DNA from 2 places in the Streptomyces sp. NPDC000941 genome. Region 2 is predicted to be linked to the other one. Evidence: riboswitches for the same ligand, from Rfam matches in the RefSeq annotation. Region 2 holds a riboswitch; the other holds the start of a gene.
What was found. A riboswitch is a leader RNA that binds a small molecule or an ion and turns the genes downstream of it on or off. The one in region 2 is predicted to bind thiamine pyrophosphate.
Positions count from the first base shown of each region.

Region 1: linked by a shared signal. The riboswitch ahead of thiO (glycine oxidase ThiO) and the one ahead of ACWDSL_RS49840 (thiamine ABC transporter substrate-binding protein) in region 2 are both predicted to bind thiamine pyrophosphate.

Region 1 covers NZ_JBSFMM010000287.1:865-7,684, reverse strand. Annotated here, with positions in the region: gene ACWDSL_RS47725 (hypothetical protein) at 1-27, opposite strand, end outside; gene metF (methylenetetrahydrofolate reductase [NAD(P)H]) at 67-984, opposite strand; gene thiE (thiamine phosphate synthase) at 1,138-1,806, opposite strand; gene ACWDSL_RS47710 (Rv2175c family DNA-binding protein) at 2,029-2,394, opposite strand; gene ACWDSL_RS47705 (NAD(P)/FAD-dependent oxidoreductase) at 2,509-3,759, opposite strand; TPP riboswitch at 3,865-3,978, shown strand; gene thiO (glycine oxidase ThiO) at 3,975-5,180, shown strand; gene thiS (sulfur carrier protein ThiS) at 5,213-5,413, shown strand; gene ACWDSL_RS47690 (thiazole synthase) at 5,457-6,284, shown strand; gene ACWDSL_RS47685 (SRPBCC domain-containing protein) at 6,310-6,771, shown strand.
Region 2 covers NZ_JBSFMM010000334.1:93-6,912, forward strand. Annotated here, with positions in the region: gene rlmN (23S rRNA (adenine(2503)-C(2))-methyltransferase RlmN) at 30-1,175, shown strand; TPP riboswitch at 1,239-1,343, shown strand; gene ACWDSL_RS49840 (thiamine ABC transporter substrate-binding protein) at 1,338-2,417, shown strand; gene ACWDSL_RS49845 (ABC transporter permease) at 2,507-4,120, shown strand; gene ACWDSL_RS49850 (ABC transporter ATP-binding protein) at 4,120-5,151, shown strand; partial or broken gene ACWDSL_RS49855 (glycosyltransferase family 4 protein) at 5,524-6,653, shown strand; gene ACWDSL_RS49860 (LOG family protein) at 6,703-6,820, opposite strand, start outside.

The DNA of each region.
Region 1 (6,820 bases), on a different contig from region 2:
CGCGATGTAGAGGACCGTCCAGCCCATGCCCGCCCCTCTCGTGCGGCCGCCCGTCGGCTGCCGTCCTCAGGACCGCTGATGCAGTCCCAGATTCTCGTAGATCTCCAGCGTCGCCGGGGAGTGGTTCAGCGTAATGAAGTGAAGTCCGGGGATCTCCTCGGCCATCAACCGCGCGCACAATTCCGTGGCGTAGTCGATTCCGATCGAGCGTACAGCCGCGGCGTCGCCCTTCACCGCCAGAATCCGCTCCGCGAGGTCGGGCGGGAAGGCGGCATTGCTCAGCTGCGCGAAGCGCTCGATCTGCTTCACGTTTGTGACGGGCATGATTTCAGGGATGATCGGCGTCGTACAGCCCGTGGCGGCTACCCGGTCGCGCAGCCGCAGATAGTCCTCCGCGTAGAAGAACATCTGGGTGATCGCGAAGTCCGCGCCCGCGCGGCACTTGTCGACGAAGTGGCGGACGTCGGTGTCCCAGTCCGCCGAGCGCGGGTGCATCTCGGGGAAGGCCGCGACGCCGACGCAGAAGTCGCCCGACTCCTTGATCAGCTCGACCAGTTCGGCGGCGTAGCCGACGCCGTCGGGGTGGCGGACCCACTCGCCCATCGGGTCGCCGGGCGGGTCGCCGCGCAGCGCCAGCATGTTGCGGATTCCGGCGCCCGCGTACTGCCCGATGACGTTGCGGAGCTCGGCGCGGGAGTGGTTGACGGCGGTGAGGTGCGCGACCGGGGTCAGCGTGGTGTCGGTCGCGATGCGCTCGGTGACGCGCACGGTCCCCTCACGGGAGGAGCCGCCCGCTCCGTAGGTCACGGAGACGAAGGTCGGCGAGACGGCTTCGAGCCGACGGATGGCGTTCCACAGCGTCTGTTCTCCCTTCTCCGTCTTCGGGGCGAAGAATTCGAAGGAATACGACTGCTCGCCTGATGCGAGCAGATCACGCACCGTCCGCGCGCGATCTGTCCTGGTGGAGGCTGTGCCAAGGGCCATACGGGAAGGTTAGCCAGCGGTGCGGCACACGGACAGCGGGCGGGGGTGTTATATCCCTTTCGCCGGGTCTTGGTCCGTACTGCGGACACTTTGCCGACGATGAGACCACTATGAGACGACGACGGGCCGACGACGGGCAGAGCCACAGATCTCTCACAGGTCGCGAGCGCGCACCCGCTTGGCCAGCTCGGCGGTGGCCGCGCCGGGATCCGCGGCCGCGGTGATCGCCCGCACCACGACGATCCGCCGCGCGCCCGCCTCCAGCACCTCGTCCAGGTTCGAGGCGTCGATTCCGCCGATGGCGAACCAGGGCGGGGCCTGCTTCAGGGCGGCCGTGTGGCGCACCAGCGACAGGCCCGGGGCGGACCGCCCCGGCTTGGTGGGGGTGGGCCAGCAGGGCCCGGTGCAGAAGTAGTCGACACCCGGCTCGGCGGCCGCGGCCTCCGCCTCGGCCGGTGCGTGGGTGGACCGCCCGATCAGCACATCCGCGCCGAGGATCGCGCGCGCCGCCGGGACCGGCAGATCGCCCTGGCCCAGGTGCAGCACATCGGAGCCGATGGCATGGGCGACGTCCGCCCGGTCGTTGACCGCCAGCAGCTTGCCGTGCCGGCGGCAGGCGTCGGCGAACACCGCGAGATGGTCAAGCTCCTCGCGGGCCTCCATGCCCTTGTCGCGCAGCTGGACGATGTCCACCCCCGACCCCAGGACGGCGTCCAGGAACTCCGGCAGATCGCCCTGGCGCCGGCGGGCGTCGGTGCACAGATAGAGCCGGGCGTCGGCAAGCTGCTCGCGGGCGGTGGCGGTGGCAGTGGCGGCGGCCATTGGGACGGCTTTCCCCCTGGATCGGCGGCTGGATCGGCGGCTGGACGGTCGGCTGGACGGTCGGCTGGATCGGCAGCGTTCCGGCCGTGTGTGGGCGGCGTGTCGGCGGCGTACGGACCGGAGCGGCCGGCCCGTACGCCGCGGGTGTTGATTCAGACGATGACGGTACGGACGGTACGGATGGTGCGGATGGTGCGGATGGTGCGGTGGGTCAGCGGCGGCTCAGACGGCGAGCGCCTGGGCGCGGCGCTTGACCTCGGTGCCGCGATTCTCGTGCAGGGCCTGAGCCGGGGTGCCGGGCAGGCTCGGGTCCGGGGTGAAGAGCCACTCCAGCATCTCCTCGTCACTGAAGCCGTCGTCCCTCAGCAGCGTCAGGGTGCCCACCAGGCCCTTGACGACCTTTCCGTCACCGATGAACTCGGCGGGCACCTGGAGCACCCGATTCTCGCCACGGCGCACGGCGATCAGCTGACCCTCCTTGACCAGCTGCCGCACGCGCGTCACCTCGACACCGAGCCGTTCGGCGATGTCGGGGACGGTGAGCCAGGCGGGGACGAGAGCATCGATCTTTGCGTCAATCTCGGTCACGGGACAAGCCTGCCATCTGGGACTGACAGTGGGTAGTCGGGCACCGGGCAAGACGCCGTCGACACCGCCGTCGGCCGCGCCCCGGTCAAGGTCGCCGCGGGGGTGCGCCGAGGGTCACAGGACCGCCGACTTCAGCGGCACCGACGGGTCCGCGGCGAGGGCGCGGTCCAGCCGGGAGCCCTGCTCGATCAGCTTGCGGCCCTGGGCCAGATCGCGCGGACGGCCGACGGCCAGCAGGGCGACCAGCGCCCCGTCGCGCAGCCAGCACACCGACCAGGCCGCGCCCTCCGGATCGCCGCGCCAGACGAGTTCGTCGGCGGCGGCGTGGTGGCCCGCGTACTGCACGAAGCGGCCGAACTGCTCGGACCAGAAATACGGCACCGGGTCGTAGACCGAACCGGTGAAATGCGCGGTCCGGCTGCCGACCACATTGGCGGCGACGGTGCGCGGCCCCTGGAGGGCGTTGTCCCAGTGGTGCACCAGCAGCCGCGCGCCGTAGCGCGCGGAGGGGAACGACGCGCAGTCCCCGACGGCGTAGACGTCGGGCGCCGAGGTGCGCAGCTGTTCGTCGGCGGCGACGGACCGGTCCGGGGCCAGCTCGACGCCCGAGCCCGCCAGCCAGCCCGTGGCGGGCCGCGCCCCGATGCCGACGACCACCGCGTCCGCGCTCAGCCGGGTGCCGTCCTGGAGCAGCACCCCCTGCTCGTCCACGGAGGCCACCTGCGCGCCGGTGACCAGTTCGACGCCGTAGTCGGCGTACCAGCCGGCCATGGGGGCGGCGACCTCGGCCGGGAGGGCGCCCGCCAGCGGGCGGTCGGCGGCCTCCACGACGGTCACGGCGCAGCCCGCCTCGCGCGCCGCCGTGGCGAACTCCGCGCCGATCCAGCCGGCCCCGACCACCACGATCTCGCGCTGCCCGGCGAGCACCGGGCGCAGCCGCTCCGCGTCGTCGAGCGTGCGCAGCAGATGCACACCGGGCACGCCCTCGCCGCCGGGCAGGGTGATCGGCTCGGCGCCGGTGGCGATCACCAGGACGTCGTACGACACCGGGCCCGACGCGGTCTCCAGCCGCCGGGCGCCGGTGTCCAGGCCGGTCACGGACACCCCGAGCCGCAGCTCGACGCCGAGCGCGGCGAAGTCCACGTCGAAGGCGGAGCCCTCGGCCTTGCCGAGCAGCACGGCCTTGGACAGCGGCGGCCGGTCGTACGGCTGATGCGCCTCGGCGCCGAGCAGCAGAATGCCGCCGGTCCAGCCCTGGTCGCGCAGCGCGACAGCGGTCTGCACCCCGGCCATTCCCGCGCCGACGATCACCACTTGCTGCCCGCTGCCCCCCGGGGACGCCGGCTTCGTCGTCTCATCGCTCACACGATCACTGTAGGGCGGCGCAGGGGGCGCACCGGAGAACCGACTGACGAGATCTCGGGCACAGGAGCGGCCGGGACCCCGGGGCTCGTACTAGGGTTGGCGGGACGAAGCACTCGCGGGAGCCCGACGCAGCGGGCTGAGAGGGAGGCTGGAGCGGCCTCCGACCGTACGAACCTGATCCGGGTCATGCCGGCGAAGGGAGGGGCGTTACGCCCATGCACGCATCATCACGTACGCGGCCGGGCCGGCCGTACGACGCGCTGGTCGTCGGCGGCGGCATCATCGGCCTGGTCACGGCGTGGCGGGCGGCCCAGCGTGGCCTGCGCACCGCCGTCGCCGACCCGGCGCCGGGCGGCGGCGCGGCCCAGGTGGCGGCCGGAATGCTCGCGGCCGTCACCGAGCTCCACTACGGCGAGCAGACGCTGCTCGCCCTCAACCTCGCCTCCGCGCGCCGCTATCCGGAGTTCGTGGCCGAGCTGGAGGAGGCGAGCGGCCAGGACGTCGGCTTCCGCACCTGCGGCACGCTCGCCGTGGCCTTCGACCCCGACGACCGCGCCCACCTGCGCGAACTCCATGACTTCCAGCGGCGGCTCGGGCTGGAGTCGCAGTGGCTGACAGGGCGCGAATGCCGGCGCCTTGAGCCGATGCTCGCGCCGGGCGTACGCGGGGGCCTGCGCGTCGACGGGGACCACCAGGTCGACCCGCGGCGGCTGGCGGCGGCACTGCTGACCGCGTGCGAGCGGGCCGGCGTGGTCTTCCACCGCGCCCGCGCGGAACGGCTCACGCTCGCGGCGGGCCGCGCCACCGGCGTCGAACTCGCCGACGGCACACTGCTGGCGGCCGAGCAAACCGTACTGGCCGCAGGCAGCTTCAGCGGGCGGCTCGAGGGCGTCCCCGAGGGCGCGCTGCCCCCCGTACGCCCCGTCAAGGGCCAGGTGCTGCGGCTGCGCGTACCGCCCGCGTACGCGCCGTTCCTGTCCCGGACCGTACGGGCCGAGGTGCGCGGCGGACATGTCTATCTGGTGCCGCGCGAGAACGGCGAGCTGGTCGTCGGCGCCACCTCGGAAGAGCTCGGCTGGGACACCACGGTCACCGCGGGCGGCGTCTACGAACTGCTGCGCGACGCGCATGAGCTGGTGCCCGGCATCACCGAGCTGCCGCTCGTCGAGACCCGCGCCGGGCTGCGCCCCGGCTCCCCCGACAACGCGCCGCTGCTCGGCCCGAGCGCACTGCCCGGCCTGCTCGTGGCCGGCGGCCACTACCGCAACGGCGTCCTCCTCACGCCCGTCACGGGCGACGTCATGGCCGAGGTGCTGACGTGCGGCGAACTCCCGGACGAGGCCCGGCCGTTCTCCCCGCTGCGCTTCCCGGCCGCGCCCATCGGCCCCACCACCCCCGTAGCGCAGGAGCAGCCCCTATGAGCGTGTCCACGCCCGGCCCGACCGCCGCCTCCATGACCGTCTCCGTGAACGGTGAGCCCCGCCGACTCCCCGGCGGCACCACCCTCGACCTGCTGGTCGCGGAGCTGACCCCGGCGCGCTCGGGGGTCGCCGCGGCCGTCAACGAACAGGTCGTCCCGCGCGGCCAGTGGCCCGCCACCCCGCTCGGCGACGGAGACCGGGTCGAAATCCTCACCGCGGTCCAAGGAGGCTGAACCCCAGATGGCCGAAACGATGCACAACACGACGTACGCCACCATGCGCCCCGCCCCGGACCCGGGCCCGGACCCCGATCCGGACCCGCTCACCATCGCGGGCACCGCCTTCTCCTCCCGCCTGATCATGGGCACGGGCGGCGCGCCCAGCCTGGAGGTCATGGAGCGCTCGCTGCTCGCCTCCGGTACGGAGCTGACCACCGTCGCGATGCGCCGCCTGGACCCCACCGTCCAGGGCTCGGTCCTGTCGGTGCTCGACCGGCACGGCATCCGCGTGCTGCCCAACACCGCCGGGTGCTTCACGGCCGGTGAGGCGGTGCTGACCGCCCGGCTGGCGCGGGAGGCGCTGGGCACGGACTGGGTCAAGCTGGAGGTGGTGGCCGACGAGCGCACCCTGCTCCCCGACCCGGTCGAGCTGCTGGACGCCGCCGAGACGCTGGTCGACGACGGCTTCACCGTCCTGCCGTACACCAACGACGACCCGGTCCTCGCCCGCAGGCTGGAGGACGTGGGCTGCGCCGCGATCATGCCGCTGGGCTCCCCCATCGGCTCCGGCCTCGGCATCCGCAATCCGCACAACTTCCAGCTGATCGTCGAGCGCGCCACGGTCCCGGTGATCCTGGACGCTGGGGCGGGCACCGCGTCGGACGCCGCGCTCGCCATGGAGCTGGGCTGCGCGGCGGTGATGCTCGCATCCGCCGTCACCCGCGCCCAGGAGCCCGTCCTGATGGCCGAGGCCATGCGGTATGCGGTCCGGGCCGGCCGGCTGGCCCACCGCGCCGGCCGTATCCCGCGCCGCCATTTCGCCCATGCCTCCTCACCCGGGGAGGGGCTGGCCGCGCTGGACCCGGAGCGCCCGGCGTTCGGGTAGGGCGGTGAGCGGTTAGCGTGGTGACATGGGTGGCATGGTGGCCGACCGGATCGAGCGCGAGGTGTACGTCCAAGCGCCCGTCGACCGCGTATGGCGGGTGCTGACGACCCCCGAGCACATCCGCGTCTGGTACGCGTTCGAGGGGTGCGAAATCGACCCGCGCCCCGGCGGGACGCTCCGCTTCCGCTGGGATGAGCAGGGGGAGTTCCACGGCAGGGTGGAGAAGTCGGTGCCGGACGCGCTGTTCCGCTTCCGGCTCGCCAGCGAGCCGGACCGCGCCCTGGGCGCGGAACCGGGCGACTCGACCCTGGTGGAGTTCGCGCTCTCCGCCGAGGGCCCCGGCACCCGGCTCCGACTGACCGAGAGCGGCATCCAGGAGCTCGCGGTGCCGGACGCCGCGAAGGCCAAGCACGCGGAGTACGCCGCCGCGACCTGGGCCACCGCACTGGAGGAGCTGTCCGCGCTGGCCGCCGCGTCGCACAACTAGGACCGACCCGCCGCCGCGCCGCCAAGACCGCAGCACCCGGTGTCACCGT
Region 2 (6,820 bases):
GTACGCACGTCTGCGACACTGGTTGAACCATGCCCAAGCCCGGAGAACTCACATTCGTCACGCCGCGCGGAGCCAAGAAGCCCCCGCGGCATCTCGCCGACCTCTCGCCCGCCGAGCGCCGCGAGGCCGTGGCCGCCCTCGGAGAGAAGCCCTTCCGGGCCGGCCAGGTATCGCGCCACTACTTCGCCCGCTACAGCCACGACCCGGCCCAGTGGACCGACATCCCGGCCGCCGCGCGCGAGAAGCTGGCGGCCGGGCTGCTGCCGGACCTGATGAGCGTGGTGCGCCACATCAGCTGCGACGACGACACCACCCGTAAGACCCTGTGGCGGCTGTTCGACGGCACGCTCGTGGAGTCCGTGCTGATGCGCTACCCGGACCGGGTCACCATGTGCATCAGCTCCCAGGCGGGCTGCGGCATGAACTGCCCGTTCTGCGCCACCGGCCAGGCGGGCCTGGACCGCAATCTGTCCACTGCCGAGATCGTGCACCAGATCGTCGACGGGATGCGGGCGCTGCGGGACGGAGAATTCGGGGGGTCTGGGGGGTCGTCCCCCGGGGGGAAGCGCAGTCCCGGTGGCCCGGCGCGGCTGTCCAACATCGTCTTCATGGGCATGGGCGAGCCGCTCGCCAACTACAACCGCGTCGTCGGCGCCATCCGCAGGCTGACCGACCCGGAGCCGGACGGCCTCGGCCTGTCCCAGCGCGGTATCACCGTCTCGACCGTCGGGCTGGTGCCGGCGATGCTGCGGTTCGCCGACGAGGGCTTCAAATGCCGTCTCGCGGTGTCGCTGCACGCGCCCGACGACGAGCTGCGCGACACCCTCGTCCCGGTCAACACCCGCTGGAAGGTCCGCGAGGTTCTGGACGCCGCGTGGGAGTACGCGGAGAAGTCGGGCCGTCGCGTCTCCATCGAGTACGCCCTGATCAGGGACATCAACGACCAGGCATGGCGGGCAGACCTGCTGGGGCGGCTGCTCAAGGGCCGCCGGGTGCACGTCAATCTGATCCCGCTCAACCCGACGCCCGGCTCCAAGTGGACCGCGTCCAGGCCCGAGGACGAGAGGGCGTTCGTGGCCGCCCTGGAGGCACACGGCGTGCCCGTGACCGTCCGGGACACCCGGGGGCAGGAGATCGACGGGGCGTGCGGGCAGCTGGCGGCGACGGAGCGCTGAGGGCCGGCTGATACGGTGCCCTGGCACCACCCTCGTGCATACATCCACATCTCGTACAAGTGAACATTCCGACAGGGGAGCGCGAACAGCGCTGAGAGTGCGGCTCGGCCGCAGACCCTCGGACCTGATCCGGGTCATACCGGCGTAGGGAGTCAGTCTCATATGAACAGCCGTCTTCGGCATGCCGTCGTCGCCGCCCTCTTCGGCTCGCTCGGCCTCACCACGCTCGTCGCCTGCGGCGAGGATTCCGGCTCCGCAAAAGGCTCCGGTTCCAAGACCGTGAAGCTGGTCTCGCACGACTCGTTCGCCGCGTCGAAGGCCGTGCTGAAGGAGTTCACCCGGCAGACCGGCTACAAGGTGCAGGTCCTGCCGGGCGGCGACGCCGGGGCGGCCGTCAACCAGGCGATACTCTCCAAATCGCATCCCCAGGGCGACGTTTTCTTCGGGGTCGACAACACTCTGCTCTCCCGCGCGCTCGACAACGACCTGTTCGCCCCCTACCAGGCCAAGGGCCTGGACAAGGTCCCGGCGGCCCTCCAGCTCGACGCGGCCGAGCACCGCGTCACCCCGGTCGACTTCGGCGACATCTGCGTCAACTACGACCGCAAGTACTTCGCCGACAAGAAGCTGGCCCCGCCGAAGACCCTCGACGACCTGACCAAGCCCGCCTACAAGAACCTCCTGGTCACCGAGAACGCGGCCACCTCCTCGCCCGGCCTCGCGTTTCTGCTGGGCACGGCCGCCCGGTACGGCGACGACGGCTGGCAGGGCTACTGGAAGAAGCTCAGGGCCAACGGCGTCGAGGTCGTCGACGGCTGGGAGCAGGCGTACTACGACCGCTTCTCCGGTTCGGCGGGCGGCGCCAAGGGCGACCGGCCGCTGGTCGTCTCGTACGCCTCCAGCCCGCCCGCCGAGGTCGTCGACGCCAAGCCGCGGCCCGCGCAGGCCCCTACGGGGGTCGCGACGGGAACCTGCTTCCGGCAGGTGGAATTCGCCGGACTGTTGAAGGGCGCTTCGAACACCAAGGGCGGCAAGGCGCTGCTGGACTTTCTGCTGACCAAGCAGTTCCAGGAGGACGTGCCGCTCAACATGTACGTCAACCCGGCCCGCGAGGACGCGAAGCTGCCCGAGCTGTTCACGAAGTACGGTGTGAAGATCGCCGACTCGGCCACCCTGGACCCCCGGAAGATCGCCAAGAACCGTGACCAGTGGGTCAAGGCATGGTCCTCGCTCGTCCTGTAAAGCGGCCTGCCACTGAGCCGGAGGAGGCGAAGGAGCGCACCGGGCGGCGGCGCGCGCGGCTGCGCGAGGCGGCGCTGCGGCTGACCCTGATGGCCGTGCCCGCCGCCTTCTTCGCGCTGTTCTTCCTCTATCCGGTGGCCGCCATCGTCACCCGCGGGCTGCGCGTCGACGGCCACTGGCGGCTGGGCCGTATCGGCGATGTGCTCACCGACCCGGCGGTCCTGGACATCCTGTGGTTCACCGGCTGGCAGGCGGCCGCCTCCACCGCCCTGACGCTGGCGGTCGCGCTGCCCGGCGCGTATGTCTTCGCCCGCTTCACCTTCCCCGGCAAGCGGCTGCTGCGCGCCGTCGTGACCGTCCCCTTCGTCCTGCCGACCGTCGTCGCGGGCTCGGCGTTCCTGGCCCTGCTCGGCCACGGCGGGCTGCTGGACAACCTGTGGGGGGTGCGGCTCGACACCTCCGTATGGGCGATCCTCCTCGCGCACGTCTTCTTCAACTACGCGGTGGTGGTACGGACCGTCGGCGGGCTGTGGGCGCAGCTCGACCCGCGGCAGGAGGAGGCCGCACGGGTCCTCGGCGCGAGCCGCCTGGCCGCGTGGCGGCGGGTGACGCTGCCGGCGCTGGCGCCCGCCGTGGCGGCCGCCGCGTTGATGGTCTTCCTGTTCACCTTCACCTCCTTCGGCGTCATCCAGATCCTCGGCGGCCCCCGGTACGCCACCCTGGAGGTCGCGATCTACCGGGAGACCGCCCAGCTGCTCGACCTGCCGACCGCCGCCGTGCTGACGCTGGTCCAGTTCGCGGCCGTGGCCGCGGTCCTGGCCCTGCACGCGTGGACCGTACGGCGCCGCGAGGGCGCCTTGAAGCTGGTCGCCCCCGAACAGACCGCGCGCCGCCCCCAGGGCGCGGCCCAATGGGTGCTGCTGTGGGGCGTGCTCGCCGTCGTGGCGCTGCTGATCCTGCTGCCGCTCGCGGTCCTGGTCGAACGGTCCCTGGACGCCCCCAGCGGCTACGGACTCGACTACTACCGCGCCCTCCAGTCGGTGGCGGACAGCGGCGGGACGTTTTTCGTCGCCCCTATGGACGCCGTTTGGAACTCCCTGCGCTACGCCGCCGTGGCGACCGTCTTCGCCGTCGTCGTGGGCGGCTTGGCGGCGGCCGCGTTGACCAGGAAAGCGGGCAGACTGGTACGGGGCTTCGACGCGCTGCTGATGCTGCCGCTCGGCACCTCCGCCGTCACCGTCGGCTTCGGCTTTCTCATCGCGCTGGACGAGCCGCCGCTGGACCTGCGCGCCTCATGGATCCTCGTACCGCTCGCGCAGGCCCTGGTGGGCGTGCCCTTCGTCGTACGGACCATGCTGCCCGTGCTGCGCGCGGTGGACCACCGGCTGCGCGAGGCGGCGGCCGTGCTCGGCGCGTCCCCGCTGCGGGCCTGGCGGGAGGTGGACCTGCCACTGGTCGCGCGGGCCCTCGGGGTCGCGGCGGGCTTCGCCTTCGCCGTCTCGCTCGGCGAGTTCGGGGCGACGGTGTTCATCGCCAGGCCCGACCACCCGACCCTCCCGGTCGCCGTCGCCCGCTTCCTCGGCCGGGCCGGGCAGCTCAACTACGGCCAGGCCATGGCCCTGAGCACGATTCTGATGCTGGTGTGCGCGGGCTCCCTGCTGGTACTCGAGCGGATCCGCACCGACCGTTCGGGGGAGTTCTGATGACGCTGCTGCGACTGGACGAGGTGACGGTCCGCTACGGCGAGCGGGCGGCGCTGGACGCCGTGGACCTCGAGGTCGCCGAGCACGAGACGGTGTCGGTGCTGGGGCCGAGCGGCGGCGGCAAGTCCACGCTGCTGCGCGTCGTTGCGGGCCTGGAACGGGCCCACAACGGCCGGGTGTGGCTGGCCGGGCGGGACCAGACGGGGGTGCCCACCCACCGGCGCGGCGTGGGCCTGATGTTCCAGGACCACCAGCTCTTCCCGCAGCGTGATGTGGGCGGCAACGTCGCCTTCGGGCTGCGCATGCGCAAGGTGGCGCGCGCCGAGGCGGAGCGCCGGGTCGCCGAACTGCTGGAACTGGTCGGCCTGCCGGGCGCGCAGCGGCGCGCGATCGCCTCGCTGTCCGGCGGCGAGCAGCAGCGGGTCGCGCTGGCCCGCGCCCTGGCCCCGCGGCCCAAGTTGCTGATGCTGGACGAGCCACTGGGCCAGCTCGACCGCGGGCTGCGGGAGCGGCTGGTGGTCGAACTGCGCCAGCTCTTCGGCGAACTGGGCACCACGGTCCTCGCGGTCACCCACGACCAGGGGGAGGCGTTCGCGCTCGCGGACCGGGTGGTGGTGATGGACGGCGGGCGCATCGCGCAGACCGGCACCCCGCTGGAGGTTTGGCAGCGGCCCGCCACCGAGTTCGTCGCCCGCTTCCTCGGCTTCGACAACCTGGTTGACGCCACCGTACGGGGCGGGAGCGCCGACACACGCTGGGGCGAGTTGCCCGTGCCCGACGGCACCCCGCCCGGGCCGTGCCGGCTGCTGGTCCGCCCGGCCGGGGTACGGCTCACCTCCCTCGAGAAGGGCCTGCCCTGCACGGTGGCGGCGCGCACCTTCCGCGGCGACCGCGTGGCCCTCGTCCTCCAACCGGCGGGCGCGCCGCGCCTGGAGGCGGCGTGCCCGCTGCGGGACGCGCCGAAGGAGGGGGAGCGGGTCGGCGTCGCTTTCGACGCGGACGATGTGGTGGTGCTGGGCGCGGGCTCGTAACCGCTGATGTGCCACAGACGGGAGTAGCAGGTGGTCAGCCCGCTGACGGCGGCCGTCGGATACGGATCCGACCCCGCGGCGAAGCTCACCAGGACCGCGACCGGGCGAACCGCTCCGGTCGCCCAGGGGTAGGCGGGGGCGGCGGCTCGGGCGGGCGTCCGCCGCCCGTGGAAGGGGTGCGCATGGCGTCATTTCTTCGTACCACGGCGGCGGGCCGCGTCACCGTACGGGTTGATACTCGGGCCCCGTCTTCCGCCCACGGCGTGCCCCCTTGTCACACCACGGTGTGATGCCGGACTTACCTCCTGCGTGTGACGCGGCGGGGCAGGGTCGTTCGTAGCCTCGGGCCGTATGACCGAGCAGCCACGCGGGATGCCGCGCACCCTCGTGATCACCAATGACTTTCCGCCGCGCCAGGGTGGCATCGAGACCTTCGTCCAGGCCATGACCAGCCGCTTCCCACCGGAGGCTGTCGTCGTCCACACCTCGTCCGAGCCGGGCGCTGCCCCGTACGACGCCGGCCTGCCCCATCTCGTCGTCCGCGACGGGGCTCGCACGCTGCTGCCCACCCGGCGCGCCACCAGCCGCGCGGTGGAACTGGCCCGCCGCCACCGCTGCGACAGCGTGTGGTTCGGCGCCGCCGCGCCCCTGGGGCTGATGGCCGGGCGGTTGCGCCGCGAGGCGGGGGTGCGCCGGATCGTCGCCACCACGCACGGCCACGAGGTGTGGTGGGCCCGCACCCCGGGAACCCGAGCGCTGCTGCGCCGCGTCGGGGCCGGGGCGGACACCGTGACCTACCTGGGAGCCGCCACCCGCGCGCCTTCGCCGTCGCCCTGGGGTCCGCCGCCGCGGCCCGGATGACCCGGCTGGTCCCCGGAGTCGACACCTCCGCCTTCCGCCCCGGGCTCGACGCGCGGATCGTACGCGAGCGCCACCGGCTCGCCGGCCGGCAGGTGATCCTGTGCGCCGCCCGGCTCGTCCGGCGCAAGGGTCAGGACGCGCTCATCCGGGCCCTGCCGCTGGTGCGCCGGGCCGTGCCCGGGGCCGTTCTGCTGCTCGTCGGCGACGGCCCCTACGCGTACGGGCTGCGCCGGGTCGCCGACGCACACGGCGTCAGGGACGCCGTGGTTTTCGCGGGCGGGGTGCGGCACCGCGCGATGCCGTCCTATTACGCCGCCGCCGACGTCTTCGCGATGCCGTGCCGCACCCGCAAGGGCGGCCTGGAGGTCGAGGGCCTGGGCATCGTCTTCCTGGAGGCGGCCGCCGCCGGGTTGCCGGTGCTCGCCGGGGATTCCGGCGGCGCGCCGGACGCCGTCCGGGACGGCGAGACCGGGCATGTCGTCGACGGCCGCGCCACGCGCGCCATCGCCGACCGGCTGATCGCGCTGCTCCAGGACCGGCCCGCCGCCCGGGCCATGGGCGAGAAGGGGCGGGCCTGGGTGTGCCAGGAGTGGAGCTGGGACGCCTCGTACCGGACGCTGGCCCGGCTGCTCAGCCCGTAGGAGACGCCGCCCGGGATGCCCAGCCCGCCCGGGACGCCGCCTGGGCTGCTCAGCCCGCCTGGGACGACGCCGCCCGGGACGCTCCCACCGACGCCCCCAGCGAAATGAGCGCGCCCGGAGCTTCGTCCACCGAGTCCACCAGCGCGATCCGGGCCTTCATGGACCTG